DNA from 4 places in the Streptacidiphilus sp. MAP5-3 genome. Region 3 is predicted to be linked to each of the others. Evidence: riboswitches for the same ligand, from Rfam matches in the RefSeq annotation. Region 3 holds a riboswitch; each other region holds the start of a gene.
The links. Region 3 has a riboswitch for cobalamin ahead of cobI (precorrin-2 C(20)-methyltransferase). Riboswitches for the same ligand answer to the same signal wherever they lie in the genome.

Region 1 (7,201 bases), on a different contig from region 3:
AGGAGGCCCAGGCGGGGGCGTCCACCGCTCGCGTCCCGAAGTACTACCGCCTCAAGCGCCACCTGCTGCAGATCACCCAGACGCAGGCGCCCGGCACGCCGGTCCCGCCGGAGCGGACGCTCGCGCTGGAGTTCGAGACCTCGCGGACCACCGTCCGCCAGGCGCTGCAGGAGCTGGTGGTCGAGGGGCGGCTGGAGCGGATCCAGGGCAAGGGCACCTTCGTCGCCAAGCCCAAGGTCTCCCAGGCGCTGCAGCTCACCTCCTACACCGAGGACATGCGCGCCCAGGGCCTGGAGCCCACCTCCCGGTTGCTGGAGGTCGGCTACGTCACCGCCGACGACCGGCTGGCCGAGCTGCTGGACATCCGCCCCGGCGGCCGGGTGCTCCGGGTGGAGCGTCTGCGCCTGGCCAACGGCGACCCGATGGCCATCGAGACCGCGCACCTCAGTGCCAAGCGGTTCCCCGCGCTGCGGCGGAACCTGGTCAAGTACAACTCGCTCTACACCGCGCTCGGCGAGGTCTACGGCGTCCACGTGGCCGAGGCCGAGGAGACCATCGAGACCTCCCTGGCCACCCCGCGCGAGGCGGGCGTCCTCGGCACGGACGTCGGCCTGCCGATGCTGCTGCTCTCCCGCCACTCCTTCGACGCGGACGGCGAACCGGTCGAATGGGTCCGCTCCGTCTACCGCGGCGACCGCTACAAGTTCACCGCCCGCCTCCGCCGCCCCGAGGCCTGAACGGCCACTCTCTGCTCGAGAGGCAGTTGCAACCCCAGGGACGCGGGACTCTGGGTGTTGCACCCTCCCGCACTGGTGACGTGAGCGCGGCGAGGGTCTAGATTCCCTTGGTCAACAGATCGTCAAAGTTGCCAGGGGGAGCCACCGTCCATGCCCGAATCCGACACCGCAACAACCCTGCCGCTCGTCACACCCGTCAGGGTGACCTGCGCCGTCCTGCTCGTCGCGCCCTTCGTCGCGCTGCTCTGGGTCAGCTCCTATTCACGGCTGACTCCCGCCTTCATCGGGATCCCCTTCTTCTACTGGTACCAACTCCTCTGGGTGATCCTCTCCGCGCTGCTGACCGGCGTCGCCTATGTCCTGTTCACCCGTGAGGAGAAGCGCCGCAAGGCCGAGGCGAAGGCAGGTGCCGCCAAGTGAAGACCAACTGGACCTCGTTGACGGTCTTTCTGCTGTTCTTCGTGCTCGTCACCGCCGTCGGCTTCGTGGCCGCCCGCTGGCGCCGCGCACAGGACGCGAACCACCTGGACGAGTGGGGCCTGGGTGGGCGCGGCTTCGGAACCGTGGTCAGCTGGTTCCTGCTCGGTGGCGACCTGTACACCGCGTACACCTTCATCGCCGTTCCCGCGCTGGTCTACGGCGTCGGCGCGGCCGGCTTCTACGCCGTGCCGTACACGATCATCGCCTGGCCGCTGGTCTTCCTCTTCCTGCCCCGGCTCTGGTCGGTGGCGCGCAGCAAGGGCTACGTCACCCTGGCCGACTTCGCGCGCGGACGCTACGGCAGCAGGAGCGTCGCGCTCGCTGTCGCGGTGACCGGGATCGTCGCGACCATGCCCTACATCGCGCTGCAACTGGTGGGCATCCAGGCGGTCCTGACGACCATGCACGTCGGCGGCAGCAGCGGCTGGAGCAAGGACCTGCCGCTGCTGATCGCGTTCGCCGTGCTGGCCGCGTACACCTACAGCTCCGGTCTGCGGGCGCCCGCGCTGATCGCGTTCGTCAAGGACACTCTGATCTACATCGTGGTGCTGGTCGCGATCATCTACATCCCGATCCGGCTGGGCGGTTACGGCCACATCTTCCACGACGCCGCCACCGCGCTCTCCGCCAAGAACCCGACCACCGGCAAGCCGCGGGGCAGCCTGGTCTCCGGGCCGTCCGCGCAGTGGACCTACGCCACCCTCGCGCTCGGCTCGGCGATGGCGCTGTTCATGTACCCGCACTCGGCGACGGGCGTGCTGGCCGCCAAGAACCGGCTCACGGTGCGCCGCAACCTGGCCATCCTGCCCGCCTACTCGCTGATGCTGGGCCTGCTGCTGATGCTGGGCTTCATGGCCATCTCGGCGGGCGTCGGCAAGGGCGTGACCGGCTACGACAAGAACCTGGCCATCCCGCAGCTGTTCCAGCAGATGTTCCCGAGCTGGTTCGCGGGGGTCGCCTTCGCCGCGATCGGGATCGGGGCGCTGGTCCCGGCCGCGATCATGTCGATCGCCGCCGCCAACCTGTTCACCAGGAACATCTACAAGGAGTTCCTCAAGCCGAGCGCGACCCCGGCCCAGGAGGCCAAGGTCGCCAAGCTGGTCTCGCTGGTGGTGAAGTTCGGCGCACTGGCCTTCGTCCTCACCCTGGACCAGTCGTTCTCGGTCAACTACCAGCTGTTGGGCGGGATCTGGATCCTCCAGACGTTCCCGGCCATTGTCGGCGGGCTGTTCACCCGGTGGTTCCACCGCTGGGGGCTGCTGGCCGGCTGGGCCATCGGCATGGCCTACAGCACCTACGAGACCTGGGGCATCCCCGCCGCCGGCAAGCCCGGCTCGCACTTCGGCGGCAACACCGTGAACATCCCGGGCATCGGGCAGATGGGCTACATCGGCCTGATCGCGCTGGTGCTCAACCTGGCCGTCGCGGTCGTGCTGACCGTCGGGCTGCGGCTGGTCAAGTCGCCCGAGGGCGTCGACGAGACGGTCCCGGCCGACTACGTCGCCGACGTGGACGACACGGAGCACTCCGAACCGGTGATCGCCCCCGTCACCACCTGATGCGCCCTTAGAACGGGCCGCGCACTCCCGCACACTGGGGGCGCGGCCCGTTCTGCATTCCCGCGGCGGGCCAGTCGATCCCCAGGGGGCCCGACGTGGCACTGACCCAGCACTATCCGAAGGCGCAGCGGACGGCTCCGCGCCGGCTCTTCCCGGGGCTGCCGGGGCCGCTGACGCTCACCGCCGTCCGGCACGGCCAGAGCACCGCCAACGCCGCCTTCCAGGCCGCGGAGGCGGTCGGCGCCCTGGACGTCGGCATCACGTGCCGGGACGCGGACCTCTCGCTCACCACGCTGGGCCGCGCGGAGGCCCGCGCCCTCGGCCGCTGGCTGGCCACCCGCTCGGAGGACGGCGTCCCGCAGAGCCTGTGGGTCTCCCCGTACCTGCGCACCCAGGAGACCGCCGAGCTGGTCGTCGAGGAGCTGGACCGGGCCGGGCTGCCGCTCCCGGAGATCTGCACCGACGAGCGGCTCCGCGACCGCGAGCTGGGCGTGCTGGAGATGCTGACCTCGGCCGCGATCGAGCTGCGCCACCCGCAGGAGGCCGCCCGCCGCCGCCTGCTCGGCGAACTGCGCTGGCGCCCGCCCGGCGGCGAGTCCCTCACCGACGTGGCCCAGCGCCTGCGCAGCGCGCTCCGCGACCTCTACGAGGGGGAGAGCAACCGCCGGGTCCTGGTCGTCGCCCACGACGCGGTGGTCATCCTGCTCCGCCACGTCATCGACGACCTCCAGGAGGGCGAGCTCCAGGAGCTGACCGAGGGCGGCGCGGTCCGCAACACCTCGGTCACCCGCTGGATCCGCGACGCCAAGGGCGCCCTCGCCCTGGACTGCTGGAACGAGCGCCCCCACCTGGAGGGTTAGGCGTGCGGGTCAGGTGTTCTGACTGACCCGCGAGGCAGTCGGGGTCACCGGGAGTGCCTGCTGGTCACCCGGAAGTAGAGCGGGTCGGTGACCCCGACCGGCCAGGCCTGCGTCGTCGTGCCGGACGGCGCGCCCTTGGCGGGCTTGGTCTGGAGCGGCGCGTAGGCGACCGCCAGGGAGAGCCAGTCCCCCGTCGGCGCGCTGCGGGTCAGCCGCATCCGCAGCGTCAGCGCCGCCGTGGCACCGGGCCGGAGGCTCAGTCCGTTGCGCGGGCCCACCTCGCCCGCGAGCTCGCCGAGCGCGGCGTCGACCCCGACCGCCCGCCACCGTCCGGCGAGCCAGGTCTCCAGCCGCAGCGCGTCGACGCGCAGCGTGCGGGACCGCGCGCCGTAGACGAGCACCGGCTTGAGCTGCCCGCAGGCCGCCCGGGTGCGGTTGTGCAGCGTCAGCCGCAGCGTCGACCAACCCGCGCCGCGCACGTAACCGCGGTGGACCCCGGTCAGCGTGACCGCGATCGGGTTGGGCTGCGCCGCCCCTGCGCAGATCGGGGCGGTCTTGGCGGCTATGGTCTCCTTGCCCGCCGTCGCCGCGTTCGCCTGCGTCGTCGTCCCCGCCAGCAACGCGGCCGCGGTCATGACGGGGAGACAACCGAGTATCAGGGCGCGGCTGCTGCGCCCTTTCGCATCACGCTTCGCTTGGTACATCACTCAACGAACATGGCACGTCACCCTCTGCCGCGCCGCTCGGCGCACCCCCGCACGGAGCAACCGGGGAGAGGTCAGGCAGACTTCAAGGATGAGCATCATCGTCCGCCCCGCCCTGCCCGACGAGTACGACGCCGCAGGTCACCTCGTTGCCGAGGCCTTCATCCACGACGGTCACACCGAGCGGGACGGCGACTACGCCAAGCTGCTGCGCGATCCGGGCGACCGGGCCGAGAAGGCGGAGTTGCTCGTCGCGGTGGACGAGGAGACGGGCGCGGTCCTCGGCTCGGTGACCTTCGCCCCGCCCGGCTCCCCCTACGCGGACCTGGCGCAGGGTCAGGAGGGCGAGTTCCGGATGCTGGCCGTCTCCCCGGACCCGGCCGCCCGCGGACGCGGCATCGGCGAGCTGATGGTCCGTGCCGTGATCGACCGCGCCCGGGAGCTCGGACTGCCCCGGATCGTCATGTCATCACAACAGCAGATGGCTTTCGCGCACCGGATATACGGGCGTCTCGGCTTCGTCCGGACCCCCGAACGCGACTGGTCGCCGATCCCCGGCATGGTCCTCTTCACCTACGCACTGGAGCTGTCCGGCTCGCCTGCGTGATGCCCGCAGGCAGGAGCCGCGACGCCTCAGCCGGTGCCCGGAGTGCGCCGCAGCAGTGCTCCAGCGGGGCAGCCGAGTGATCGAACGGTTACTCGAACGAATCACGCCGCGACACAACATCTGGTGGTGCGTGACGCACCTGCCCCTAGATGTATGCTCATGCTCGCTGTCGAAGCAGGGGAACCCGGTGCGATTCCGGGACTGCCCCGCAACGGTGAGCGGCTGCCGATCCGGCCTGTCCGCGAGTCCGATGACCTGCCGTCAGCGCGTCCTCGGCCTGCCCGGCCGCGGGCGCTGCAACCGGGCCTCGTGGGTGGGCCGACGGGCTGCTTCGCGCTGCTCTGCTCCCGCCTGCCTTCTCACGCGACCCGTGCCTCAGCCACCGGCCGCCAACGAGGAGCGTGCGCGTACATGACGGACATCGCCGTCCCCACCCTGCCCCAGCCCACCCGTGAGCCCGACGCCCGTGGTGGCGCCGCCGACGCTCCCGGCACCGCGCTGCTGGTCACGCTCACCGAGCGGTCCGCAGACCTGACCCAGGTCGACCCGGGCCGCGTCGCCGCCGCCGCGCTGCGTGGCCGCAGCGCCCAGGCCGACTACGCGGAGCTGCGCGGGCTGGCCATCGAGGCCGCCGCCGCGCTGATCGCCGAGGACCCGCAGTACTCACGTCTGGCGGCCCGGCTGCTGGCCGAGGAGGTCCGCGAGGAGGCGGCTGGTCAGGGCTCGTCCTGCTTCGCCGAGTCCGTGGCCGTCGGCCACCGCGAGGGTCTGATCGGCGACACCACCGCCGCCTTCGTCGCCGCGCACGCCGACGCACTGGACGCCGTCGTCGACCAGCAGGCCGACGACCGCTTCGAGTACTTCGGCCTGCGCACGCTCTACTCCCGCTACCTGCTGCGCCACCCGATCACCCGTCAGGTGATCGAGACGCCGCAGCAGTTCATGCTGCGGGTGGCGTGCGGGCTGGAGGTCGGGGGCAACGAGAAGTCGGTGGCCGAGGTCGCCGAGCTGTACGGGCTGATGAGCCGCCTGGAGTACCTGCCCAGCTCGCCGACGCTGTTCAACTCCGGCACCCGGCACCCGCAGATGTCCTCCTGCTACCTGCTGGACTCGCCGCTGGACGAGCTGGACTCGATCTACAGCCGCTACGCGCAGATCGCCCGGCTCTCCAAGCACGCGGGCGGCATCGGTCTGTCCTACTCCCGGATCCGCTCGCGCGGCTCGCTGATCCGCGGCACCAACGGCCAGTCCAACGGCATCGTCCCGTTCCTGCGCACCCTCGACTCCTCCGTCGCCGCGGTCAACCAGGGCGGTCGCCGCAAGGGCGCGGCCTGCGTCTACCTGGAGACCTGGCACGCCGACATCGAGGAGTTCCTGGAGCTCCGCGACAACACCGGTGAGGAGGCGCGCCGCACGCACAACCTCAACCTGGCGCACTGGATCCCGGACGAGTTCATGCGCCGCGTCGAGACCGACGGCGACTGGTCGCTCTTCTCCCCCGGCGACGTCCCCGAGCTGGTCGACCTGTGGGGCGCCGAGTTCGACGCCGCCTACGTCAAGGCCGAGCAGGACGGCAAGGCCGTCCGCAGCATCCCGGCCCGGACCCTGTACGCGCGGATGATGCGCACCCTGGCCCAGACCGGCAACGGCTGGATGACCTTCAAGGACGCCTCCAACCGCGCCGCCAACCAGACCGCGCTGCCCGGCCGCACGGTCCACTCCTCGAACCTCTGCACCGAGATCCTGGAGATCACGGACGACTCCGAGACGGCCGTCTGCAACCTGGGTTCGGTCAACCTCGGGGCGCACGTGCTGCCGAACGGCGAGATCGACTGGGAGCGCCTGGACGCCACCGTGCGCACCGCGGTGACCTTCCTGGACCGGGTCATCGACATCAACTTCTACCCGACCCCCGAGGCGGGCACGTCCAACTCCCGCTGGCGCCCGGTGGGTCTGGGCATGATGGGCCTGCAGGACGTCTTCTTCAAGCTCCGCCTGGACTTCGACTCCGCCGAGGCCAAGGCGCTCTCGACGAAGCTCTCCGAGCGGATCATGCTGGCCGCCTACGAGACCAGCTGCGAGCTGGCCGAGCGCTTCGGCCGGCACGCCGCCTACGAGGAGACCCGCGCCGCCCGCGGCAAGCTGCACATCGACCACTTCGACGTGGCCCCTGCCTGGCCGGAGCGCTGGGACGCACTGCGCGCCCGCATCGCCGAGACCGGCCTGCGCAACGCCCTGCTGCTGGCCATCGCGC
Region 2 (7,201 bases), on a different contig from region 3:
TGCAGCGCCTCGGCGCCTCGCTCGGTCACGCGGACCTGTAGTCGCGGATCAGCGGATGCGCATCGATCTGGACGCCTACATCAAGGGTGTGCTCGACGGGAAGCGGGCGTTCGTCGCCCGCGCCGTCACGCTCGTCGAGTCCACCCGTCCCGACCACCGGGCCCTGGCGCAGCAGTTCCTGACGGAGCTGCTTCCGTACTCCGGCAAGGCCCGGCGGATCGGCATCAGCGGCGTGCCCGGCGTGGGCAAGTCCACGTTCATCGACGCCTTCGGCACCATGCTGACCGGCCTGGGCCACCGGGTCGCGGTGCTGGCCGTCGACCCGTCCTCGACCCGGACCGGCGGCTCCATCCTCGGCGACAAGACGCGGATGGAGCGGCTGGCGGTGGACCCGGCCGCGTTCGTCCGCCCCTCCCCCAGCGCCGGGACGCTCGGCGGGGTGGCCAAGGCGACGCGCGAGTCCATGGTGGTGATGGAGGCCGCGGGTTACGACGTGATCCTGGTCGAGACCGTCGGCGTGGGCCAGTCGGAGACCGCCGTCGCGGACATGGTCGACTCCTTCCTGCTGCTCACCCTCGCCCGAACCGGCGACCAGCTTCAGGGCATCAAGAAGGGCGTGCTGGAGCTGGCCGACGTCCTCGCCGTCAACAAGGCCGACGGCCCGCACGAGCGCGACGCCCGCGCCGCCGCCCGCGAACTGGCGGGCGCGCTGCGGCTGATGCATCCCGCCGACGCTGCGTGGACCCCGCCGGTCCTGCACTGCAGCGCGCGGGAGTCCACCGGGCTCGACACGGTCTGGGAGCGGCTGGAGCAGCACCGCACGCTACTGGAGTCCACGGGTCGGCTCACCGCCAAGCGCCGTTCGCAGCAGGTCGACTGGGCCTGGTCCATGGTCCGCGACGAGCTGCTCGGCCGGCTGAAGGCGCATCCGGGTGTCCGTGCGCTCACTCCGGACCTGGAAGCCCAGGTCCGGGCGGGCGAGTTGACGGCGACCCTAGCCGCCGAGCAGATCCTCGCCGCCTTCGACGGCGTCAACTCCGCAGATGCCAGCGAAAGCTGATGTCCAGTCATGAGCTGCGTCATACATTCCGTCATGCACTCCGTCATGTGCTGATCCTGGGCGGCACGACCGAGGCCCGGCTGCTGGCAACGGAGCTTGCGGCATGGTCTGCCGCCCTACGGGTCACCACATCGCTGGCAGGCCGCGTGGAGCAACCGGCGCTGCCGGACGGGGGCGTGCGCGTCGGCGGGTTCGGCGGCGCGGACGGTCTGGCCGCCTGGCTGCGCGCCGAGCGGGTGTCGGCTGTGGTGGACGCCACGCATCCCTTTGCCGCCGGGATCAGCGCCAACGCCGCCCAGGCCGCGGCCGGGACCGGCGTGCCGCTGCTCGTGCTGCGCCGCCCGGGCTGGCAGCAGGTCGCGGGCGACCGCTGGCATCTGGTCGCCTCGCTGTCCCAAGCCGCAGCCCTGCTACCGGAGTTGGACAGCGCGGAGTCGGGCAGCGCGGAGTCGGGCAGCCGGGTCTTCCTCACCACCGGTCGCAAGGACCTGGCCCCGTTCACCGGCCCCGACCGGCTGCCCGCGCTGGACCGGCTCCGGTTCCTGATCCGCTCGGTCGATCCACCCGAGCCACCGCTCCCGCCGGGCGTCGACGTGGTGCTGGACCGCGGCCCGTTCACCCTCGACGGCGAACGGGCGCTGCTGCGGCATCACCGGATCGGCGTGCTGGTCACGAAGGACAGCGGTGGCGCGGCCACGGCCCCGAAACTGACGGCGGCGCGGGAACTCGGCCTGCCCGTCGTCGTGGTCCAACGACCGCCCGCGCCTGCGGGCGTGCCAGTGGCAGCGGACGTCGCGGCCGCGCTGGCATGGCTGGCGCGTCTGGCTCGTCCGCAACTCACCTGACCCGGACGACCGCGCCCTGACCTCGGCGTACGGTCGCCGGAACCGATCCGGAAGAATCATCCCCATGCGGCACATCAACGTCATCGGCATCGGCGCGGGCGACCCCGACCACCTCACCCTCCAGGCGGTCAAGGCGTTCGCCCGGACCGACGTCTTCCTCCTCCTCGACAAGAACGACCAGCGGCAGGAGCTCGTCCAGCTGCGCCTGCGCATGATCGAGGAGCACGGACGCCCCGGCCACCGGCTCGTCCAGGTCCCGGACGCCGAGCGCGACCGCAGCACCCCCGCGTACCGGGAGGCGGTCCACGACTGGCGGCGGCGCCGGGCCGAGCTGGTGGCGGGCCTGATCGCCGAGCACATCGGCCCGGACGGCACGGGCGCGCTGCTGGCCTGGGGCGATCCTGCCCTCTACGACAGCGTCTCCGCCGTCCTCGACGAGATCCTGGAGCAGGACCCCACCGCCTTCAGCTACGACGTCATCCCCGGCATCAGCAGCCCCTCGGTGCTCGCGGCACGCCACCGCACCACGCTGACCCGGGTCGGCCGCCCGGTGCGCATCACCACCGCCCGCCGCCTGGCCGCCGACGGCTTCCCGCCCGGTGCGGAGGACGCCGTGGTGATGCTGGACGGGAAGGCGGCGTTCAGCAGGATCGATCCCGAGGGCGTCCACATCCACTACGGCGCCTACCTCGGCACCCCGGACGAGATCCTGGTCTCCGGCCCGCTCGCCGAGACCGCCGAGGAGATCTCCCGCCTGCGCCAGGAGGCCCGCGAGGCCAAGGGCTGGATCATGGACAGCTACCTGCTGCGGCGTAGGGAGGACTGACGTCGCGTCACGGCGTCAGGCGTCACGGCGTCACGGGGCCACAGGTTCCAGCCGCAGTCGCCGGACCGGCCAGGGAGGCGGCGGCTCGGCCGGGCCGAACCAGACACGGACGTCCTCTCCCGCGCGGACCGGCAGGAGCGGATAGTCGTTCTCGGTGTGCTCGGTGCGGTGCAGCGCATGCCGGGGGCCCAGGTGCCGCGCGGCGTACGCGTCGAAGTCGGCCACGACCCCGGGGTGGCAGACGGTGGTAAGGACTTCACGCGTGCCGGGCGTCGGCGTGAAGCCCGGGCCGCGCAGCAGCAGGACGTCGTCGCTGTCGACCATGGTGGCGTTGGCCGCGTCGCGGTGCTCGCGCCAGACCGGGCCGGTGTAGAACGCCTCCAGCGAGCGCCGACGGTGTGCCATGTTCGGAAAAGCGCGCAGCCAGACGAAGCGGTCCGGGTCGTCCAGGTCGCGGAAGCGCCCGCCCACGGTGATGCCGACCGCCTGCTGGCCGGTCACGAACTCGCGCTCGAAGAGCTCGATCAGCGTCTCCCGCGCGCCGGGATGCAGGGTGTACTGCCGGAGTTCGACGATGTTCATGCGCCGGGCCGCCAGGTACGGGTGCGGGTGCGGGTGAAGTCCATGGTCCAGTTGAGCTCCCAGGTGCGGCCCCCGTCGGCGGAGAACTCCTGCTCCCAGCGGGCGGTGTCCGGGCCGAGGCGCTGCCAGGTGAAGTGCACCCGGATCGGGCGGCTGTCGTAGGTGTCATCTCCGTAGAAGTCGCCACGGTCACCGGTGAAGCCGCCGACCACCGGCGGGTCCAGCCGGCCGGTCCTGCTGTCGGACCAGTGGATCGACCACTGCTTCGTTTCGCGGTCGAAGAGCCGTAGGGACACGCCCTGACGGCCCAGGGTGGGGAAGGTGATCTCGTCGATGTTGCCGGCCCCTCCGAACAGGGGCTGGATCACCGAGTGACCGGGGAACTCCTCCCAGATGTCCGCGTCGGCGTCGCCGAGTGGTGTGGTGAGACGGCGGTTGGCCACGTCCCAGGAGCCGTGCAGGAAGTCGAAGTCGTCCATGTGACGCAGGTTAGGCACGCTCCACTGACATCTCCTGTCAGTGGATGTGGATACTGGGCGACATGCGCGCGAGCCGACTGGTGACCCTGCTTCTGCTGCTCCAGAACCGGGGCCGGATGACGGCCCGCCAACTGGCCGAGGAGCTGGAGGTCTCCGTCCGCACGGTCTACCGGGACGTCGACGCGCTCGCCGCCGCCGGCATCCCGCTGTACGGCGAGGCGGGACACGCGGGCGGCTACCAGCTGGTCGACGGCTACCGGACCCGGCTCACCGGGTTGACCCCGGACGAGGCGCAGGCCGCGTTCCTGACGGCGCTCCCGGACGCCGCCGCCCAACTCGGCCTCGGCGAGGCGCTGGTGACCGCCCAGCTCAAGCTGCGGGCCGCACTTCCAGCGGAGCTGCGCGAGCAGGCCGAGCGGATCCGGCGGAGCTTCCTGCTCGACGCCCCCGGCTGGTACGGCGAGGCCGAGAGCACGCCTCACCTGCCCGCGGTCGCCGCCGCGCTCTGGGCGCGGCGAGCGGTCCTCATGCGGTACCGGCGCTGGCGGGCGCCGGAGGAGATCGAGCGGCGGGTCGAGCCGTACGGGCTGGTCCTCAAGGCCGGACGCTGGTACCTGGCCGCCGGCGGGCCGTCCGGGATCCGCACCTACCGGGTCGACCAGATCCTCGAAGTCCATATGCTGGATCAGGAGTTCGCCATCCCGGACAGGTTCGACCTGGCCGCGCACTGGAGCAGCAGTCTGGCCGACTTCCACACCCGGCTGCACACCGGGGAGGCCCTGGTCCGGCTCACCCCGGAGGGCGCCCGCCGCCTCGGCGTAACGGCCTTGGGCGACGGAGCAGCACAGGACGGATGGACCGAGACCCGGGTGCCCATCGAGTCGATCGACCACGCCCACCAGGAGTTCCTCCGGCTCGGCGCGGACGTCGAGGTCCTGGCACCGGCCGAACTCCGCGACCGCATCACCGAGACGGTGCGTACCCTCGCCGCCCGGTACCAGCCGACGTCCGCACCGTCCTCGGCAGTGAATCAGACACCTGCTTAGATGTGCAGGCTTGTACCCGAGCCCCCGCCACCTCTAGGCTGCCGAAGGTCCCCTCACTGCGCGGGGACAGTGCAGCGTCAGCGAAGTCCGGTGAGAATCCGGCGCTGTCCCGCAACGGTGAACCCCTCGGCACGAGTGAGGGCAAGTCCGGTCGCCTGGCGTCGCACTCCTGGAAACCAGCCTCGCAGGAAGGTCGGTCCGGACCGGGCCCTCCGGGAGTCTCCGACCAGGCCGCGCCGACCTGTGAGCGTCCCGAGGAGGATGCCCAGTGTCCGCGTTCGTCGCCAAGCTACAGATGGTCCGTCAGTCCCTGAGTCCCGCGGAATGGACCAGGATCGGGGTGATGTCCCTGGTGATTCTGCTGCTGAACGGCGTCGGCTGGGGCATCTACATCTTCACTGTGCTCCCCCACCACTTCCACTACGACAAGCTCGGCGTCGGCCTCGGCGTCGCGTTCACCGCCTGGACGCTGGGCGCGCGTCACGCCTTCGACGCGGACCACATCTCCGCGATCGACAACTCCACCCGCAAGCTACTGGCGGACGGTCAACGTCCCCTGGCCAGTGGCTTCTTCTTCGCCCTCGGCCACTCCACGGTCGTCTCCGCCGTAGGCGTCGGCATCACCGTCGCCGCCAAGGCCGTCTTCGGCGCGATGGTCGACCCGAACTCGACCTACGAGACGCTGGGCGGCATGCTCGGCACGCTCACCTCCGCCGGGTTCCTCTACCTGATCGCCGCGCTCAACCTGATCGTGCTCGCCGGGATCTTCAAGGTCTTCCGCGACATGCGCCGGGGCACCTTCGACGAGGAGGAGCTCGAAAGGCAGCTCCAGGCGCGCGGGCTGATGTGGCGCTTCTTCGGCCGCTTCATGCGCTCCATCAACCACACCTGGCAGCTCTTCTTCGTGGGCATGATCTTCGGCATCGGCTTCGACACCGCCACCGAGGTCGTCCTGCTCGCCGCCACCGCCTACGCCGCCACCGCCGGGCTGCCGTTCTACGCCGTGCTGGCGCTGCCGCTGCTCTTCTCCGGCGGCATGATCCTCTTCGACACCTTCGACGGCTTCTTCATGAACTTCGCCTACGGCTGGGCCTTCGCGCGACCTGTGCGCAAGGTCTACTACAACCTCGTCATCACCGGCCTCTCCATCGCCGCCGCTTTCCTGATCGGCACCATCGAGGTGCTCGGCGTACTCACCAGCGAGCTCCATCTCACCGGCGGCTTCTGGGACTTCATGGCCAACTTCGACATCAACAAGGCTGGCTTCGTCATCGCTGGGCTGTTCGCCCTCACCTGGGTCGTCGCGCTGCTCTACTGGCGTTACGGCAAGATCGAGTCCCGCTGGCAGACCGGTCTCGCCGGAGGGACGGAGGCCGCTCCTGCCGACGCCGCAGCGACAGTCACGGCCACCGAGGCCTGAGCCCGCCAACTGACCCTGCACATCCGCTCACCTGCACGGTGTTGCAGATCACCGGGCAGCGGGGGTCCAATGGGCCCCATGCATCTCGTTCCCACCGAGCGGGCCCACCGCAGGGCCATCGACGAACACAGCGTCTGCACGGCCATCGAAGGCATCGGCGAGCCCGATCAACTCCCCGTCTGGGCCGACCGTTTCGCGCTGCTCGGCGAGCCGCACCGGCTCGCCGTGCTGCTGGCCGTCCACCGGGCCGGTCCGATCGCCGTCACCGACCTGGCCACGGCGACCGGTATCGCCGACACCGCTGTCTCGCAGATCCTGCGCCTGCTACGCGCCGGTGGCACGGTCGCCGGGACGAAGGACGGCCGGATCGTCCGGTACGAACTCAAGGACGCCCACCTGGCGGCGATCCTCGACCAGATCCGTCCCGAACCGGCCGTCCTCGCCCGGGAGCTGCACCACAGCGCCACCTGAGCGCGCCGGAGGCCGTCCCGGGATCAGCAGGAGATGTCGCCCGGGCCGACGTCCGTGCCGAGCATCCCGGTGAACTGCTTGTACAGGCTGATCCGGTCGTTGCGCTCGTCCGGGTTCTTGCCGTTGCACTCCGGGTCGCCGTTGATGTTGCGGATCGTCTCGCCGAAGCCCCGGCCGTTGACCATCGCGTCGTGGCCCGTCATCGTCCCGGCACCGCGCTGGGTGTTCCAAGCGTCCCTCCGCGTACCTGGGAGCACCCGTGGTGGCGTCAGATCTCGCCATCGGCGACCGTGTCCGCCCCGGAACGCGCGCCGGACGGGAACCCGTCAGCGCCGGTGTGCCGCGCCGGGGTTGCTCCTCGCCGCGCGGAGGAACTCGCGGTTGAGGGTGGCGATGCTGGTCAGCGGGATGCCCTTGGGGCAGGCCGTGGTGCAGGCGCCGGTGTTGGTGCAGCCGCCGAAGCCCTCGGCGT
Region 3 (7,201 bases):
ACCCGACACGCCCGTGGCGGTGCGGCTGTCGTGGCACGCCCCGAGCCGATCGCGCCGAGCCAACCGCGCAGCAGCCGTCCGTCCAAAAGCCGTGCACCGAAAAGGAGCAGCTCCATGTCCCAGTTCTCCTCCGGTAGTTCCCGGACCGTCGCAGTGATCGGCGCAGGTCCCTACGGGCTGTCGGTCGCCGCCCACCTGCGCGCGACCGGTCTTGCGGTGCGCGCCTTCGGCGACCCGATGTACAGCTGGCGCGACACCATGCCGGTCGGGATGAACCTCAAGTCCACTCCCGACGCCTCCAACATCTCCGCGCCGACGGCCGGGTACCGTCTCGACGACTACTGCCGGACCAACGGGGGGACGGCCCCGAGCGGACACGACCGGGTCCCGGTCGACCTCTTCGTCCGCTACGGGCAGTGGTTCCAGCAGCAGGCCGTGCCCTTCCTCGAGCGCGAGCACGTACGGAGCGTCCGTCAGAACATCGGTGGTGGCTTCCGGCTGGAGCTTGACGGAGGGGAGGCCTTCGACGCGGCGGCGGTCGTGGTCGCCAGCGGACTGACCGGCTTCGCACACATCCCGGGCATGCTGCGGACCGTCCTGGGGGCCGACGGCCCGTCGCCGGACGGCCCCCTCTCGCACACCTCGCAGCACCGCGACATGGCCGCGCTTGCCGGACGGTCCGTCATCGTGGTCGGCGCCGGACAGTCGGCGCTGGAGGGTGCCGCCCTGCTCCACGAGGCAGGTGCGCAGGTCGAGTTGGTGGCCCGCACGCCGCACGTGCGGTTCGGCGCGGCACCCGCGTACGGCCTCAGGTGGCAGCCGGAGTCCCCGATGGGCGCGGCCTGGTCGCTCTGGACCATGGCCCGGTACCCGCAGTCCTTCCGCGCCCTGCCCGTGCAGGCGCGGCTGCAGCTGGTCAAGAGGGTGCTCGGGCCGAGCGGGGCCTGGTGGCTGCGGGCCCGCGCGGACGGCGTCTTCCCCGTCCACACCGGCCAGTCGCTGCGCGGCATCCGGCGCGAGGGCGACAAGGTGGTGCTGATCACGGAGGACCGCGACAGCCGCGCGACCCGCGAGCACACCGCCGACCACGTGCTGTCCGCCACCGGCTACCGGGTGGACCTGTCCGCCGTCCCCTTCCTCGCCCCCGAGCTGCGCGGCCGGATCGCCCGGGTCGGCGGCTTCCCCGAACTGGACGCCGGGATGGCCGCGTCGGTGCCCGGCCTCTGGTTCACCGGGCTCCCGGCGGCGGCGAGCTTCGGCCCGTTCATGCGCTTCGTCTGCGGTACGGACTTCGCCTCGACGCGGATCGCGGAGGCGGTGCGGGCGCGGTTGGCGTAGTTCCGGGACAGCGTCAGGGGCTCGATCCCAGCGTGGGCCAGGCCACAGCAGGTCCGGTTGACTGCCATACGCGCAGCATGGTGGGATTTCGAGGCCTGAAAAGACCTGAAGAACTGAACACGGCGGCAATGACGAGGAAGTCCGGTGCGAATCCGGCGCGGTCCCGCCACTGTCAGCGGGGGTATGAAGCCCCGTGAGCCAGGAACTCTGGCCGCCGTTACCACGAGCCGGGGCGCGGACCCCGAGTGAGGACTGCTGCCGTGCGCGTACGCGCGTCTGGCCCACGCCTGGTCGGCGTGGGTATGGGACCGGGTGATCCGGAGCTGGTCACCGTCAAGGCGGTGCGCGTACTGCGCGAAGCCGACGTCGTCGTCGTGCCGGTCATGGACAGCGGCGAGACCGGTCGGGCCGAGGCCACCGTGCTGCACCACGCGGACGCCGCCAAGGTGGTGCGGGTCGTCTTCGCCCTCAACGAGCGCGAGGACCGGGCCCGCCGCGAGGCCGCCTGGGACGCCGCCGGTGCCCGCGTCGCCGAGTTGCTCCGCGCAGGCGAGGACGGGGACGAGGACACCGGGGTGACCGTCGCGTTCGCGACGATCGGTGACCCGAACGTGTACTCCACCTTCACCTACCTCGCCCACACGCTGCGCGAGCTGGTCCCCGGCCTGACGGTCGAGACCGTGCCGGGCATCACCGCCATGCAGGACCTCGCCGCCCGGAGCGGCACCGTGTTGGCCGAGGGCACCGAGCCGCTGACGCTGGTTCCGGTGACCGCGGGCGCGGACGTGCTGAAGGACGCGCTGGCCGGTCCGGGCACCGTGGTCGCCTACAAGTTCGGCCGCTTCGCGCGTCAGGTCGCCGCCGCGCTGGCCGAGTCCGGGCGCGACGCCGACACCGTCTGGGGTGCGTCGCTCGGCCTGCCGGACGAGCAACTGCACCCGGCCGGCTCGCCGCTGACCGGAGAAGTGCCGTATCTGTCGACGCTGATCGCCCCGGCGCGGCGCGAGGGCCGAGGGGGAAAGCTGTGACGACGCACGCAAACGGAAGCACTGGCAAGGTGACGTTCGTGGGCGCCGGTCCCGGCGCCGCCGACCTGCTCACCTTCCGCGCCGCGCGCGCCATCGCCGAGGCGGACGTGGTGATCTGGGCCGCCAGCCTGGTCCAGGCCGAGGTGCTGGAGCACGCGCGTCCGGACGCCGAGATCCTCGACTCCTCGCTGATCCCGATGGAGGACGTGCTCGCCGTCTACGAGCGCACCGCCCGCGAGGGCGGCCGGGTGGCCCGGATCCACTCCGGCGACCCGTCGCTCTGGGGCGCGGTGCAGGAGCAGCTGGACCGCTGCCGCGCGCTGGGCCTGGAGACCGAGATCGTGCCCGGCGTCTCCTCCTTCTCCGCCGTGGCGGCCCTGGCGCAGCGGGAGTTGACCATCCCCGAGGTCGCGCAGAGCGTGATCCTGACCCGGCTGGGCGGCGGCAAGACGCCGATGCCGCCGGGCGAGGAGGTCCGCGAGTTCGCGCGCCACGGGACCACCATGGCGATCTTCCTCTCCGCCGCCCGCACCAAGCAGCTGGTCGAGGAGCTCGTCGAAGGCGGCTACGCCCCAAAGACCCCGGTCGTGGTGGCCTACCAGGCCACCTGGCCCGAGGAGTTGCTGCTGCAGTGCACCGTCGCCACGCTGGAGGCGACGGTCAAGGAGCACAAGCTCTGGAAGCACACGCTGTTCCTGGTCGGCCCGGCGCTCGGCGCCGAGGGCACCCGTTCGCACCTCTACCACCCGGGGCACTTCCACACCTTCCGGAAGGCGGAGCGCGGCGCGCGCCGGACGCTGCGCGCGGCCGGGGCGAACGTCGAGGTCGACGTCACCGTCGACCGCGTCGCTGATCTGCCGTGATCACCGTTCTCGGCGAGGAGCACGGCTCCTCCGCCCCGCTTTCGAACGGCCCGCACCAGGCACTTTTGGCGCGTGCCGCGCTCGTCCTCGGCGCGCGGCGGCACCTAGACGCGGCGCAGGTACCGGCTGATCGGGCGCTCCCCCTCGGGCCGCTCGCGCCCGCGCTCGACGCCGTCGCCGCGCTGGTCGAACGCGCCCCGGACGCCGATGTCCTGGTGCTGGCCTCCGGCGACCCCGGCTTCTTCGGCATCGTCCGGGCGCTCGCCGAGCGCTTCGGGCCGGGCGCGCTCAACGTGCACCCCGGCGTGAGCAGCGTCGCGCGCGCCTTCGCGCGCCTCGGTGTGCCGTGGGACGACGCCATCGTGGTCAGCGCGCACGGACGCGATCCGCACCCGGCCTTCGCCGTCTGCCGTGCACAGCGCAAGGTCGCCGTGCTCACCGCCCCGGGCGCGGGCCCGGCCGAGCTGGGTGCGGCGCTCGCCGCGATCCCCTCGTCCGGACCAGCAGACGGCTGGCAGCGTCGGATGGTCGTCGCCGCCGATCTCGGCGGGCCGGACGAGAGCCTGGTGACGGTCACCCCGGCCGAGGCCGCGTCCCGCGACTGGCCCACCGTCAACCTCGTGCTCTGCCTGGCCGACACAACGCCCGTAGGTCCCGCGATGCGCAGCGTGGCCGGGTACTCCGGTCCGCCGCACGGTGGTTGGGCGCTGGCGGAGGACGCGTTCGAGCACCGCGACGCGATGCTGACCAAGGCGGAGGTCCGCGCCTTCGCGCTGGCCCGGCTGGGCCCGCGGCTCGGTGAGCTGGTCTGGGACATCGGCGCGGGCAGCGGCTCGGTCACCGTCGAGTGCGCCCGTCTCGGCGCGGCCGTCGTCGCGGTCGAGCGCGACGCGGACGGCGTGCAGCGCGTCCGCGCCAACGCCCGTGCGCACGGCGTCGACCACGCGGTCGCGGTGGTCCACGGCAGCGCGCCCGCCGCGCTCGCGGACCTGCCCGAGCCGGACGCCGTCTTCGTCGGTGGCGGTGGGGCCGACCTGCCGGCGATCGTCGCCGCCGCCTGCACACGGGCCCGGCGGACCGTCGTGGTCACCCTGGCCGCACTGGACCGGGTGCCCGAGGCCCGCCGCGCCCTGCTCGACGCCGGATTCCGCTGCGACGGCGTGCAGTTGCAGGCCAACCGGCTAGCGCCGCTGCCCGGCGACTCGGTCCGGCTCGCGGCGACCAACCCCGTCTTCGTCCTCTGGGGCCGACGCCCTCCCCTGACCGAACCGTCCACCGCCAACCCCACAGGAGCACCGTCGTGATCGGCCTGATCGCCGCCACCGCCGCAGGCCGCCGGGCCGCCGTCCAACTCGCCGACGCCCTGGGGCCCGACACCTGCCGGGTCTACGACGCGCCCGTCGGCGAGGCACTGCGCACCGCGTTCGGCGAGTGCGAGCAACTGGTCTGCTTCCTCGCCACCGGGGCGACCGTCCGCCTGCTCGCACCGCTGCTCGCGGCCGAGGGCTCGGACAAGCACACCGACCCCGGCGTGGTCTGCGTCGACGAGGCCCGCCGCTTCGCCGTCGCGCTGATCGGCGGCCACGAGGGCGGCGCGAACGCGCTCGCGGCCCGGGTCGCCGACGCGCTGGACGCCCAGCCCGTGGTCACCACGGCGACCGACGCCACCGGTCTGGCGGGCCTGGACACGCTCGGCCTGCCGGTCACCGGCGACGTCGCCGCCGTCAGCCGCGCGCTGCTGGACGGCGAGCCGGTCCGCCTGGTCGGGGCGGAGCGCCACCCGCTGCCCGCCTTCCCGGCCAACGTCTCGGCAGAGGTCTCGGCCGACGCGCCCGCGAGCGCCCCGGCCATCGTGGTCGGCGACGAACTCCCGGCCGACGGTGCCGCTTCCGCGACCGTCCAGCTGCACACGCCGAGCCTGGTCGTGGGCGTCGGCGCCAGCAAGGACGCACCCGCCGAGGAGATCCTGACGCTGATCCGCGAGACGCTCGCGGAGGCCGGGCTCAGCGAGCGCTCGATCGCCTGCCTGGCCACCGTCACCGCAAAGGCCGACGAGCCAGGACTGCTGACGGCTGCTCAGGAGTTCGGCGTCCCGGTCGAGATCTTCGAGGCCGACGCGCTCGCGGCCGTCGACGTGCCGAACCCGTCGACCGCACCGCTGAGGGCCGTGGGCACGCCGAGCGTGGCCGAGGCGGCGGCGCTGATCGCGGCGGGGGCGGACGAACTCCTGGTCCCCAAGCGGAAGTCCGCGCCGGAGGGCCGGGCCGCGATGGCGACGGTCGCGGTCGCCCGCAAGCCCGTCCGTGGTCGGCTGGCGATCGTGGGCCTCGGCCCCGGTGCCCGCGACCTGGTCACCGACCGGGCCCGCGCCGAACTGCGGCGCGCCTCGGTGATCGTCGGCCTGGACCAGTACGTCGACCAGATCCGCGACCTGCTCCGCCCCGGCGTGCGGATCGAGGCCACCGGCCTCGGCGCGGAGGAGGAGCGCGCCCGCAGCGCCGTCCGCCTGGCCCAGCAGGGCCTGGCCGTGGCGCTGATCGGCAGCGGCGACGCGGGCGTCTACGCCATGGCCTCCCCGGCGCTGGCCGAGGCGGGCGACGACATCGACGTGGTCGGCGTGCCCGGCGTGACCGCCGCGCTGGCCGCCGCCGCACTGCTGGGCGCGCCACTGGGCCACGACCACGTCTCGATCAGCCTCTCCGACCTGCACACGCCGTGGGAGGTCATCGAGCGCCGGGTCCGCGCAGCGGCCGAGGCGGACCTGGTCGTCACCTTCTACAACCCGCGCAGCCGCGCCCGGGACTGGCAGTTGCCCAAGGCGCTGGCGATTCTCAGTGAGCACCGTGAGGCGGCCACGACGCCGGTCGGCATCGCCCGATCCGTTTCCCGTCCCGACGAGTGGCACTCCGTCACCACCCTGGCGGCGCTGGACCCGGCGGACGTCGACATGTTCACCGTGGTCACGGTCGGCAACACCGCCTCCCGGCAGATCGCCGGACGGTTCGTCACCCCGCGCGGCTACCGGTGGCAGGGGTGAGCGTCGCCCCTGAACCGGGAACCCTGGTCGCTCCACAGCCGCAACACCTCGGAGGTGCCGCTTCCATGACTCGCCGTCAGGTCCACCCCATCGAGCAGGAGTCGTACCGCAGGCTGCGCGCCCGCGCCGACACCTCGCACCTGCCGCCGCTGACCCGCGCGGTCGCGGAGCGTGTCGTGCACTCCAGCGCCGATCTCGCCTACCTGGACGACCTGGTGATCGCCGACGAGAGCGTGCTGCGCTCCGCCGCCGACGCCCTGGCGGCCGGCGCGCCGCTGGTCGCGGACGTGGAGATGGTCGCCGCCGGGATCACCGCGCGGCGCGCGCTCTGCCATGTCCGGGACGCCAAAGGCGATCCGGCGACCGGGCTCACCCGCTCCGCCGCCGCGATCCGCCTGGCGCTGGAGGAGGTCGGCCACGGCGCGGTCTGGGTGATCGGCTGCGCGCCGACCGCGCTGGAGGAGTTGCTGCGACTCGACGCCCGCCCCGCGCTGGTGATCGGCCTGCCGGTCGGCTTCGTCGGCGCGGCCGAGTCCAAGGCCGCCCTGCGCGAGTCGGGGCTGCCCGCCGTCAGCAACGTCTCCGAGAAGGGCGGCTCCGCCGTCGCGGCAGCCGCCGCCAACGCCCTTCTCTACCCCGACCTCTACGAGTCCGCCTGCGACGACGTCGCTCCTGCACCATCCCCGAAGGAGTCCCTGTGACTGCCCCCGCGCTTCTCCTGGTCGGCCACGGAACCCGCGACGACGCCGGAGCCGAGGCCTTCCGCGCCTTCGTCGACTCGCTCAAGGACCGGCTGCCGGACACGCCCGTCGGCGGCGGGTTCATCGAGCTCTCCCCGCCGCCGCTGGCCGACGCCGTCGCCGAGCTGGTCGAGCAGGGCGCACGGCGCTTCGCCGCCGTGCCGCTGGTGCTGGTCTCGGCCGGGCACGCCAAGG
Region 4 (7,201 bases), on a different contig from region 3:
CAGGCCGTGGATGTCGTCGTAGTACTCGTCCGGCCGGATGCCGTAGTCGAGGGCTTCGTGTACCGCGGCGGCGTTGGGAGGCAGCGCGAAGCGGAGCTGGATCGGTCGGATCGTCGAGGCGGCGACCGTCAGGGCCAGTTCGCCGTCGATCGGATCACGGGTGCCGACGAGCAGCGCGCCGGAGCGGCCGAGCCCGTACAGCGACGCCTGCCGGAACGCGGTCCGGCGGGCCAGCGCGCGCGCCGGCACGGTGATCGAGCGCAGCAGCTCACCGGGCTCCAGGACCTTGACCCCGGCGCCGACGACGAAGTCCGCGACCGGCACCTCGCGCTTGGAGCCGGACTGGGACTGCAGCTCGCAGACACCGTCGAGGGCGGCGGTGAGGGAGATCATCGGCCCGGCGGGCAGCCCGTTGCACAGGTTCCCGCCCACGGTGGCCATGTTCCAGATCTTCCAGGAGGCCAGAAACGCCCGGCAGCACTGCTCGACCAGCGGCGCCGCCGCCCAGTCGGCGCCCTGGGCGAAGCGGGACAGCTCGGCGATCGTGCACGTCGCAGCGATCTCCAGGTCTCCGGCCGCCGTCAGCCGGATCGGCTCCCAGCCCATGCGGCTCAGATCCACGAGTCGGCGGATGTGCGGCTGCGGCTCGGAGAACAGGTACGTGCCGCCCCCGAGCCAGGCGTCACCCGGGCGCCAGATGTCACGACTCCGTGCGTCGCGCATCTCCACCACCGTGTTCAGGTCCACGCCTCATCACCGTCCTCGACTGTTCGACACGGCGATTGAAGCAACCTCTGACCAGGCAGAACGAGTGGGCGGGTCTACCAACCAGGCCTGCCCGAACTGGGTGATCAACCAGCGCATGTACATGCCCGGTCTGCCCTGGTCTGCCTGGTCGAGCGCCCGGGCGAGCCGGGCTCCGGCGCACCCGGCCCGAAGACGCTACGAGGCGGAGGGGGACGGTGAGGTGGAGGACGTCGTGGGCTTCTTGAAGCCCGCGTCGGTGAGGACCTTCTGCCCCTCGGGCGACTCGACCAGGGCGACGAACTGCTGGGCCCCGGTGGCGTTCGGGGCGTGGGCGAGCGTCGCGATCGGGTAGTTGTTGATAGCGGAGGCGGCCTCGGGGAAGTTGACGCCGGTGACCTTGCTGCCCGCGCTCTTGACGTCCGTCTGGTAGACGAGCCCGGCGTCGGCCTCCTTCAGTTCCACCTTCGTGAGGACCGAGGTGACGTCCTGTTCGTAGCTGACGGGCGTGACCGTGACGTGGCCGTCGGCCAGGGCGGTCTGGGCGGCAGCGCCGCACGGCACGGTCTTGGCGCAGAGCACGACCTTGAGCGCGTGGTTGGAGAGGTTCTGCAGTGAGGCCACGTGCTGCGGGTTGCCGGGCTCGACGGCGATCTCCAGCTCGTTGCTGACGAAGGTGACGGGGGTTCCGGCTGCGTCGCCCTTGTCGGTCACCGTCTTCATGGTCGCCGGGCTGGCTGCGGCGAAGACGTCGGCTGGTGCTCCGTTGACGATGCCGGCCGAAAGCGTGTCGCTGCCGCCGAAGTTGAAGACCACGTGGGTACCGGGATGGACCGCCTCGAACATCTTGCCGAGCTCGGTGAAGGTGTTCTGCAGTGAGGCGGCGGCGAAGACGGTCACGGTTCCGGTGACGGACGGCGAGGCGGACGCGGACTGACTTGACGAAGCAGTGGTCGAACCACGGGAGGAGCAGGCGCTGAGGGCCAGAAGAACGGCGGCAACGGCAGCTGCGGCGGAGCGGCGCACCATGGGTCTCCCTGTCGTGTGGGACGGTCGCCGCCGAGCATAGAACCTGACATGCCAGGACATCCGGGAGGTATCGCTCGTATTAGCCCAGCTGAACCACGACATCGCCTCGCATCTGCGAGAACCGGACACGGGGGCCGCGGCGACCGCAGACCCGCATCGAACGTCAGTTCCGGGCACCGCGCAGTGGGGTGACCACCGGGCGGCCGTCGGAGTCCGTCGTCACCGAGACACGCGCGGCGTACACCCGCGCGATGGCGTCCTGGGTGACGACCTCGGCGGGTGGGCCGGATGCCTCGACGCGGCCCTGGTGGAGCAGGACCAGCCGGTCCGCGTACTGGGCCGCCGTGGTCAGGTCGTGCAGGGTGGTGACCACGGTCAGGTCCTGGGTGCGGCGCAGGTCGTCCACGAGGTCGAGGACGTGCTGCTGGTGGCCGAGGTCGAGTGCGGAGGTCGGTTCGTCGAGCAGGAGCAGTCGAGGTTCCTGGGCCAGCGCCCTGGCCAGCGCCGCGCGTTGGCGCTCGCCTCCGGAGAGCTGGGCGAGGCGGCGTTCGGCGTAGTGGCTCAGGTCGAGTCCCTCCAGCGTGCGCTGCACGGACTCGCGGTCGCGCTCGCCGGGGCTCGCGAGGTAGCCGAGGTGCGGGGTGCGGCCGAGCAGCACGTACTCCCGGACCGTCATGTCCGGCGGCAGCAGCGGGTTCTGCGCCACGTAGCCGATCAACCGCGCCCGCTCCCGGGCGCGCAGGTGCCCGACGGGGGAGCCGTCGACGGCGACGGTGCCGCGATGGGGGAGCAGCCCGGCGACGGCGCGCAGCAGGGTCGACTTGCCCGCGCCGTTGGGCCCGATCAGGGCGAGCCAGCCGCCCTGCGCGACAGCACAGGACACCTCGCGCACGATCGGGGTCCGGTCCAGGTCCACGTCGACGCCGCTCACCTCCAGCCCGTGCGGGGCGGTGGCGTGGTCGGGCGCGGGGGCACGGCCGGTCATGTGCGCACCGACCGGGTGGAGCGCAGGATCCAGACGAACGCGGGTGAGCCGATCAGCGCCGTGACGACGCCGATGGGCAGTTCGGCCGGTGAGACGACGGTGCGGGCCACGGTGTCGGCGAGGACCAGGAATCCGGCCCCGAAGAGCATCGACAGCGGCAGGACCAGCCGGTACGAGGTGCCCGCCAGCCGGCGCACCGCGTGCGGCACGACGATCCCGACGAAGCCGATCAGCCCGCTGACCGCGACGGCGCTCGCCGCGGCGAGCGCGCAGCCGGCCACGACGACCAGCCGGATCCGGCCGGGACGCAGGCCGAGCGAGCGGGCCTCCTCGTCGCCGACGGACAGCACGTCGAGGTGGCGGCCGTGCAGCAGCACGGCGGCGGTGGAGACCGCCAGGTAGGGCAGGATCTGCGTCACCTGACCCCAGGTGGCGGCGGACAGGGAGCCGAGCAGCCACGAGTAGACCTGCTGGATGTCCTGGCTGGAGCGCTGCAGCAGGTAGGTCTGCACGGCCGTCAGGAACATGGAGACCGCCAGGCCCGCGAGCAGCAGGGTGGCGGTCCCCGGTCTGGCCGTGACGCCCGCCAGGTAGGCGAGGGCGACCCCGGCCAGTGAGCCGACGAACGCGGCCACGGGCACGGTGGCCGCGTTCGCGCCGCCCAGCGAGACGATGGCGACGGTCGCGCCGAGGCCCGCCCCGGCCGACGCGCCCAGCAGGGACGAGTCGACCAGGGGGTTGCGGAACACGCCCTGGTAGCCCGCACCGGCGAGGGCGAGCGCCCCGCCGACCAGGGCGCCCAGCACCACGCGCGGCAGCCGGATCTGGAACAGCACCGCGCGGTCCAACTGGCTGAGCTGCTGCGGCAGGTGCACCAGCGGCAGCCGGTCCAGCAGCGCGTCGGCCGTCGCCAGCGGGTTGAGGTCCGCCGCTCCGGCCATGGCGCCCACCAGCACCGCGGCGGCCAGGAACACCACCGCGATGCCGTAGGCGCGCAGGGTGCGCGGGCGGACTCCGCCTCTTGTCACCGTTACCTCGTTACCGTCCGCCGTGCGTCACTTGGTGGGGGCCTTCTCGATCGCCTGCGCGATCTGGGCGACCAGCTGCGGCAGGCGCGGGCCCCAGCGCGAGGCGATGTCGTCGTTGAGGCCGACGATCTGATCCTTCTTGACGGCCGGGATACCGGACCAGCCGGGTCGGGCCGCGACGACCGCCGGGCTCTGCCCGCCGTCGGCGGACTGGTTGTCGGTGAGGAAGATCAGCTGCGGCTGGGCCGAGACGATGTACTCGGCGGACAGCTGCGGGTAGCCGCCGTCGGAGGCCTTGTCGGCCTTGTCGGCGATGTTCTTCAGGCCGAACAGCGAGGCGATCTGCCCGGCGAAGGTGGTGGAGGTCGCCGAGTAGTACGGGTTGGCGCTGACCTCCCAGTAGTAGCTGAGGTTCCCGTGATCGGCGCCGGCCTGCTTGACGGAGGCGGTGATCGACGCCTTCATGCCGGTGACGGTCTGCGTGGCCTGGGCGGTGTGACCGGTGGCCTGCCCGATCGCGTCGATCTGCGTGTAGACGTCGTTGATCGTCGCCGCGGCGGGCTCGATCAGGACCGGCACGCCGAGCTTGGTCAGCCCGGCGACCAGGCCACCGGAGTCCTGGGAGGCGATGACCAGGTCCGGGTTGTACTTGGCGATGGCCTCGATGTTCGGGGTCAGCCCGCTCAGGCTCGTGGTCGGCACGCCGGACGGGTAGTTGGAGTCCGAGTCCACCGCGACGACCTGCTTGCCGGCGCCCACCGCGTACAGGTCCTCGGTCGCGGTCGGCGACAGCGACACGATGTGCTTCGGCTGGGTCTTGAGGGTGACCTTGCCGTTGGAGCCGCTCACCGTGACCGGGTACGTCGCGGCGGCCGACGACGCGCTCGTCGAGGACGAGGAGGCGGAGGAGTCGGCGCTGCCGGAGCTCGTGGAGCTGCAGCCGGCGACGACGGCCACGGCTGCGAGCGCGGCGGTCGCCGTCGAGACAGCGCGGACGATCCGGGTGCGCCGAGCAGGCCGGGGCCGGACAGACGAGTGAGCCATGGTGGTGCTTCCTCCCGAGGGACGGGAAGAAGCCAATCCGTCGACGAGCGGCGCAGGACGCGCGCCGACAGAAACGGACCGCCCCTTCCCACGAGGGCCGATGTCGTAGCGCGGCAGGAGGCGACCTGGCTTCGGACCGCGTGGAGAGGGCCCTCACAGTTGCGGGACAGCGCCGGAATGACCCGCAGTGCGGGCTTCACCGGCTTCGCTGCCTGGCACGCTGCCGGAAACCTGCATGGCTGCGCAGATTTTTTGGCTCAGGCAGGTTAGCACTGCGCCGCGATCCCCGGCCGGGCACCCCCGTGGCGGGGCGGCGCCGGACCCCGATCGGCGGGAGAATCGACCGGTGCCGGACCGGTGCCGGACCAGTCCGAGAGGGAACCCATGGGGAAGCAGGCGGAGCAGGGCTACGGGCAGTCGTCCTGGGCGCCGATGGCGGTGCCGGCGTTCCGCCTGCTGTGGCTGGCCCAGATGGTGTCGAACATCGGCACCTGGATGCAGACCGTGGGGGCCCAGTGGATGCTGGTGCACCAGCACAACGCGGCGCTGCTCACCTCGGCGGTGCAGGCGGCCAGCCTGCTGCCCGTGCTGTTCGTCTCCTTGCCGGCGGGCGTGCTCGCGGACCTGCTGGACCGCCGGCACATTCTGCTGGGGCTGTCGACGGCGATGGCGGTGCTCGCCGGGGTGCTCGCCGGGCTGACGGGGGCGGGGCTGGCCACGCCCACGGTCCTGTTGCTGCTCACGTTCCTCATGGGCTGCGGTCAGGCGATGACGAACCCCGCCTGGCAGGCGATCCAGCCGGAGCTGGTCCCGCGCGATCTGATCCCGCAGGCCGCGTCCCTCAACAGCCTCAACGTCAACGTCGCCCGAGCCGTCGGCCCGGCGCTGGCGGGCCTGCTCGTCGCGGTCTCCGGCCCGGCGGTGGTGTTCACGGTGAACGCCGTCAGTTTTGTCGTCGTCGCGCTGGCGGTCTATGCCTGGCACCGTCCGGCGCAGGGTCTGCGCGGCAGTGAGGCGCCGGTTCCCGCTCTCCACGCGGGCGTTCGCTATGTGCGGCACGCGCCGGGCGTGCGGCGGATCCTGGTGCGTTCCGCGTTGTTCGTGCTCCCCGCCTCGGCGCTGTGGGCGCTGCTGCCGGTGACGGCGGGTCGGAGCCTGCACCTGGGGTCAGGAGGGTACGGGCTGCTGCTCGGGGCGCTGGGCGTCGGGGCGATCGTCGGCGCCCTGACGATCAAGCGGCTACGGGCGGCCGTGTCGGACAACGTCCTGCTCGCGCTGGGCGGCGTCATGTTCGCCGGCGGCACCGTCGCCGCCGCCACCCTGCACAGCCTGCCCGCCCTGGCGCTCGTTCTGCTGCCCACGGGTGCGGCCTGGCTGGTCAACCTGTCGACCTTCAACACCGAACTGCAGCTCCGGCTGCCCGGATGGGTCCGGGCCCGCGGGCTCGCCGTCTACCTCATCGTCTTCATGGGAGGACAGGGCATCGGCTCGCTGGTCTGGGGCGCGGTGGCCGGCGCCGCCGGACTCACCCAGGCGCTGCTCGCCGCCGCCGGGTTGCTGGTGGCGACCACCGTCACGCTGCTGTGGTGGCCGGTCATCCACACCGCGGTCCCGCTCGACCGCTCGGTCGTGTCCACCTGGCCGGAGCCGGCACTGCTTCTCGACGCCGTGCCGGAGGACACGCCGGTGCTCGTTCTGCTGGACTACACCGTCGCCCCCGAGGACGCCGACGCCTTCGTCGCCGGGATGCGCCCGGTGGAGCAGTCCCGCAGGCGTACCGGCGCGGTGAGTTGGGACCTGTACCGCGACAGCGCAGCACCCGAGCGCTTCACCGAGGCCTTCCAGGTCGCCTCCTGGTCCGAGCACCTGCTGCAGCACGACGGCCGGACCACCGGATACGACGAGCGTCTCCTGCAGGACGTGCGCTCCCTCGCCCAGGGCCCGCCGACGGTCCGTCACCTGCTGCCCTCCGCCAGCCGTCCCGCAACCGAGGGCGCGGTCGAGAGTGAAGGCGGCACTGATCAGTGAGGCGCTGATCAGTGAGAGGTGGGTGACCGTCAGCGCGCGTAGCCGGACGGGGTACGGAAATGGGCCGTCACCGTGGAGCGGTGGCGGCCCATTTTCGGACGGACGGTCATGCCTGCAGGCTGGTCAGGGCCTGATGTGCACGCCGGGCGGCGCGCTCGGCACGGTTGTTGAGCCGGGCGGCGCGGGTCAGGCGGTAGGCCTTCGCCGTACGCAGACGCTCGTCGATGGTCGCCCGTGTCGCGGCTTCGAGCTGGAAGGTCATGGTGTTCTCCCCCTTGCGGAGGGGCGATCCGCCGGCATCCGGTTGATGCCAGCCCGACGGCCCCGTATGGCTACGATTGTA

Region 1: another riboswitch for cobalamin. It lies ahead of ABH928_RS01470 (ribonucleoside-diphosphate reductase subunit alpha); the one in region 3 lies ahead of cobI (precorrin-2 C(20)-methyltransferase).
Region 2: another riboswitch for cobalamin. It lies ahead of ABH928_RS05120 (HoxN/HupN/NixA family nickel/cobalt transporter); the one in region 3 lies ahead of cobI (precorrin-2 C(20)-methyltransferase).
Region 4: another riboswitch for cobalamin. It lies ahead of ABH928_RS09290 (ABC transporter substrate-binding protein); the one in region 3 lies ahead of cobI (precorrin-2 C(20)-methyltransferase).

Annotation. Positions count from the first base shown of each region.
Region 1 covers NZ_JBGCCL010000001.1:328,597-335,797, forward strand. Annotated here, with positions in the region: gene ABH928_RS01440 (GntR family transcriptional regulator) at 1-737, shown strand, start outside; gene ABH928_RS01445 (DUF3311 domain-containing protein) at 888-1,157, shown strand; gene mctP (monocarboxylate uptake permease MctP) at 1,154-2,776, shown strand; gene ABH928_RS01455 (histidine phosphatase family protein) at 2,872-3,636, shown strand; gene ABH928_RS01460 (hypothetical protein) at 3,681-4,271, opposite strand; gene ABH928_RS01465 (GNAT family N-acetyltransferase) at 4,432-4,947, shown strand; cobalamin riboswitch at 5,091-5,225, shown strand; gene ABH928_RS01470 (ribonucleoside-diphosphate reductase subunit alpha) at 5,359-7,201, shown strand, end outside.
Region 2 covers NZ_JBGCCL010000002.1:312,935-320,135, reverse strand. Annotated here, with positions in the region: gene scpA (methylmalonyl-CoA mutase) at 1-41, shown strand, start outside; gene meaB (methylmalonyl Co-A mutase-associated GTPase MeaB) at 56-1,060, shown strand; gene ABH928_RS05145 (cobalt-precorrin-6A reductase) at 1,060-1,905, shown strand; gene cobF (precorrin-6A synthase (deacetylating)) at 1,970-2,731, shown strand; gene ABH928_RS05135 (NIPSNAP family protein) at 2,762-3,313, opposite strand; gene ABH928_RS05130 (hypothetical protein) at 3,310-3,792, opposite strand; gene ABH928_RS05125 (helix-turn-helix transcriptional regulator) at 3,855-4,838, shown strand; cobalamin riboswitch at 4,876-5,016, shown strand; gene ABH928_RS05120 (HoxN/HupN/NixA family nickel/cobalt transporter) at 5,182-6,258, shown strand; gene ABH928_RS05115 (ArsR/SmtB family transcription factor) at 6,337-6,729, shown strand; gene ABH928_RS05110 (hypothetical protein) at 6,753-6,932, opposite strand; gene ABH928_RS05105 (succinate dehydrogenase/fumarate reductase iron-sulfur subunit) at 7,056-7,201, opposite strand, start outside.
Region 3 covers NZ_JBGCCL010000026.1:35,009-42,209, forward strand. Annotated here, with positions in the region: gene ABH928_RS28640 (FAD-dependent oxidoreductase) at 115-1,338, shown strand; cobalamin riboswitch at 1,445-1,569, shown strand; gene cobI (precorrin-2 C(20)-methyltransferase) at 1,599-2,366, shown strand; gene cobM (precorrin-4 C(11)-methyltransferase) at 2,363-3,229, shown strand; gene cbiE (precorrin-6y C5,15-methyltransferase (decarboxylating) subunit CbiE) at 3,226-4,533, shown strand; gene cobJ (precorrin-3B C(17)-methyltransferase) at 4,530-6,266, shown strand; gene ABH928_RS28665 (precorrin-8X methylmutase) at 6,332-6,967, shown strand; gene ABH928_RS28670 (sirohydrochlorin chelatase) at 6,964-7,201, shown strand, end outside.
Region 4 covers NZ_JBGCCL010000004.1:163,020-170,220, reverse strand. Annotated here, with positions in the region: gene ABH928_RS09310 (xanthine dehydrogenase family protein subunit M) at 1-747, opposite strand, end outside; gene modA (molybdate ABC transporter substrate-binding protein) at 943-1,773, opposite strand; gene ABH928_RS09300 (ABC transporter ATP-binding protein) at 1,937-2,758, opposite strand; gene ABH928_RS09295 (FecCD family ABC transporter permease) at 2,755-3,786, opposite strand; gene ABH928_RS09290 (ABC transporter substrate-binding protein) at 3,814-4,635, opposite strand; gene ABH928_RS09285 (hypothetical protein) at 4,637-4,825, shown strand; cobalamin riboswitch at 4,932-5,080, opposite strand; gene ABH928_RS09280 (MFS transporter) at 5,215-6,858, shown strand; gene ABH928_RS09275 (hypothetical protein) at 6,965-7,120, opposite strand.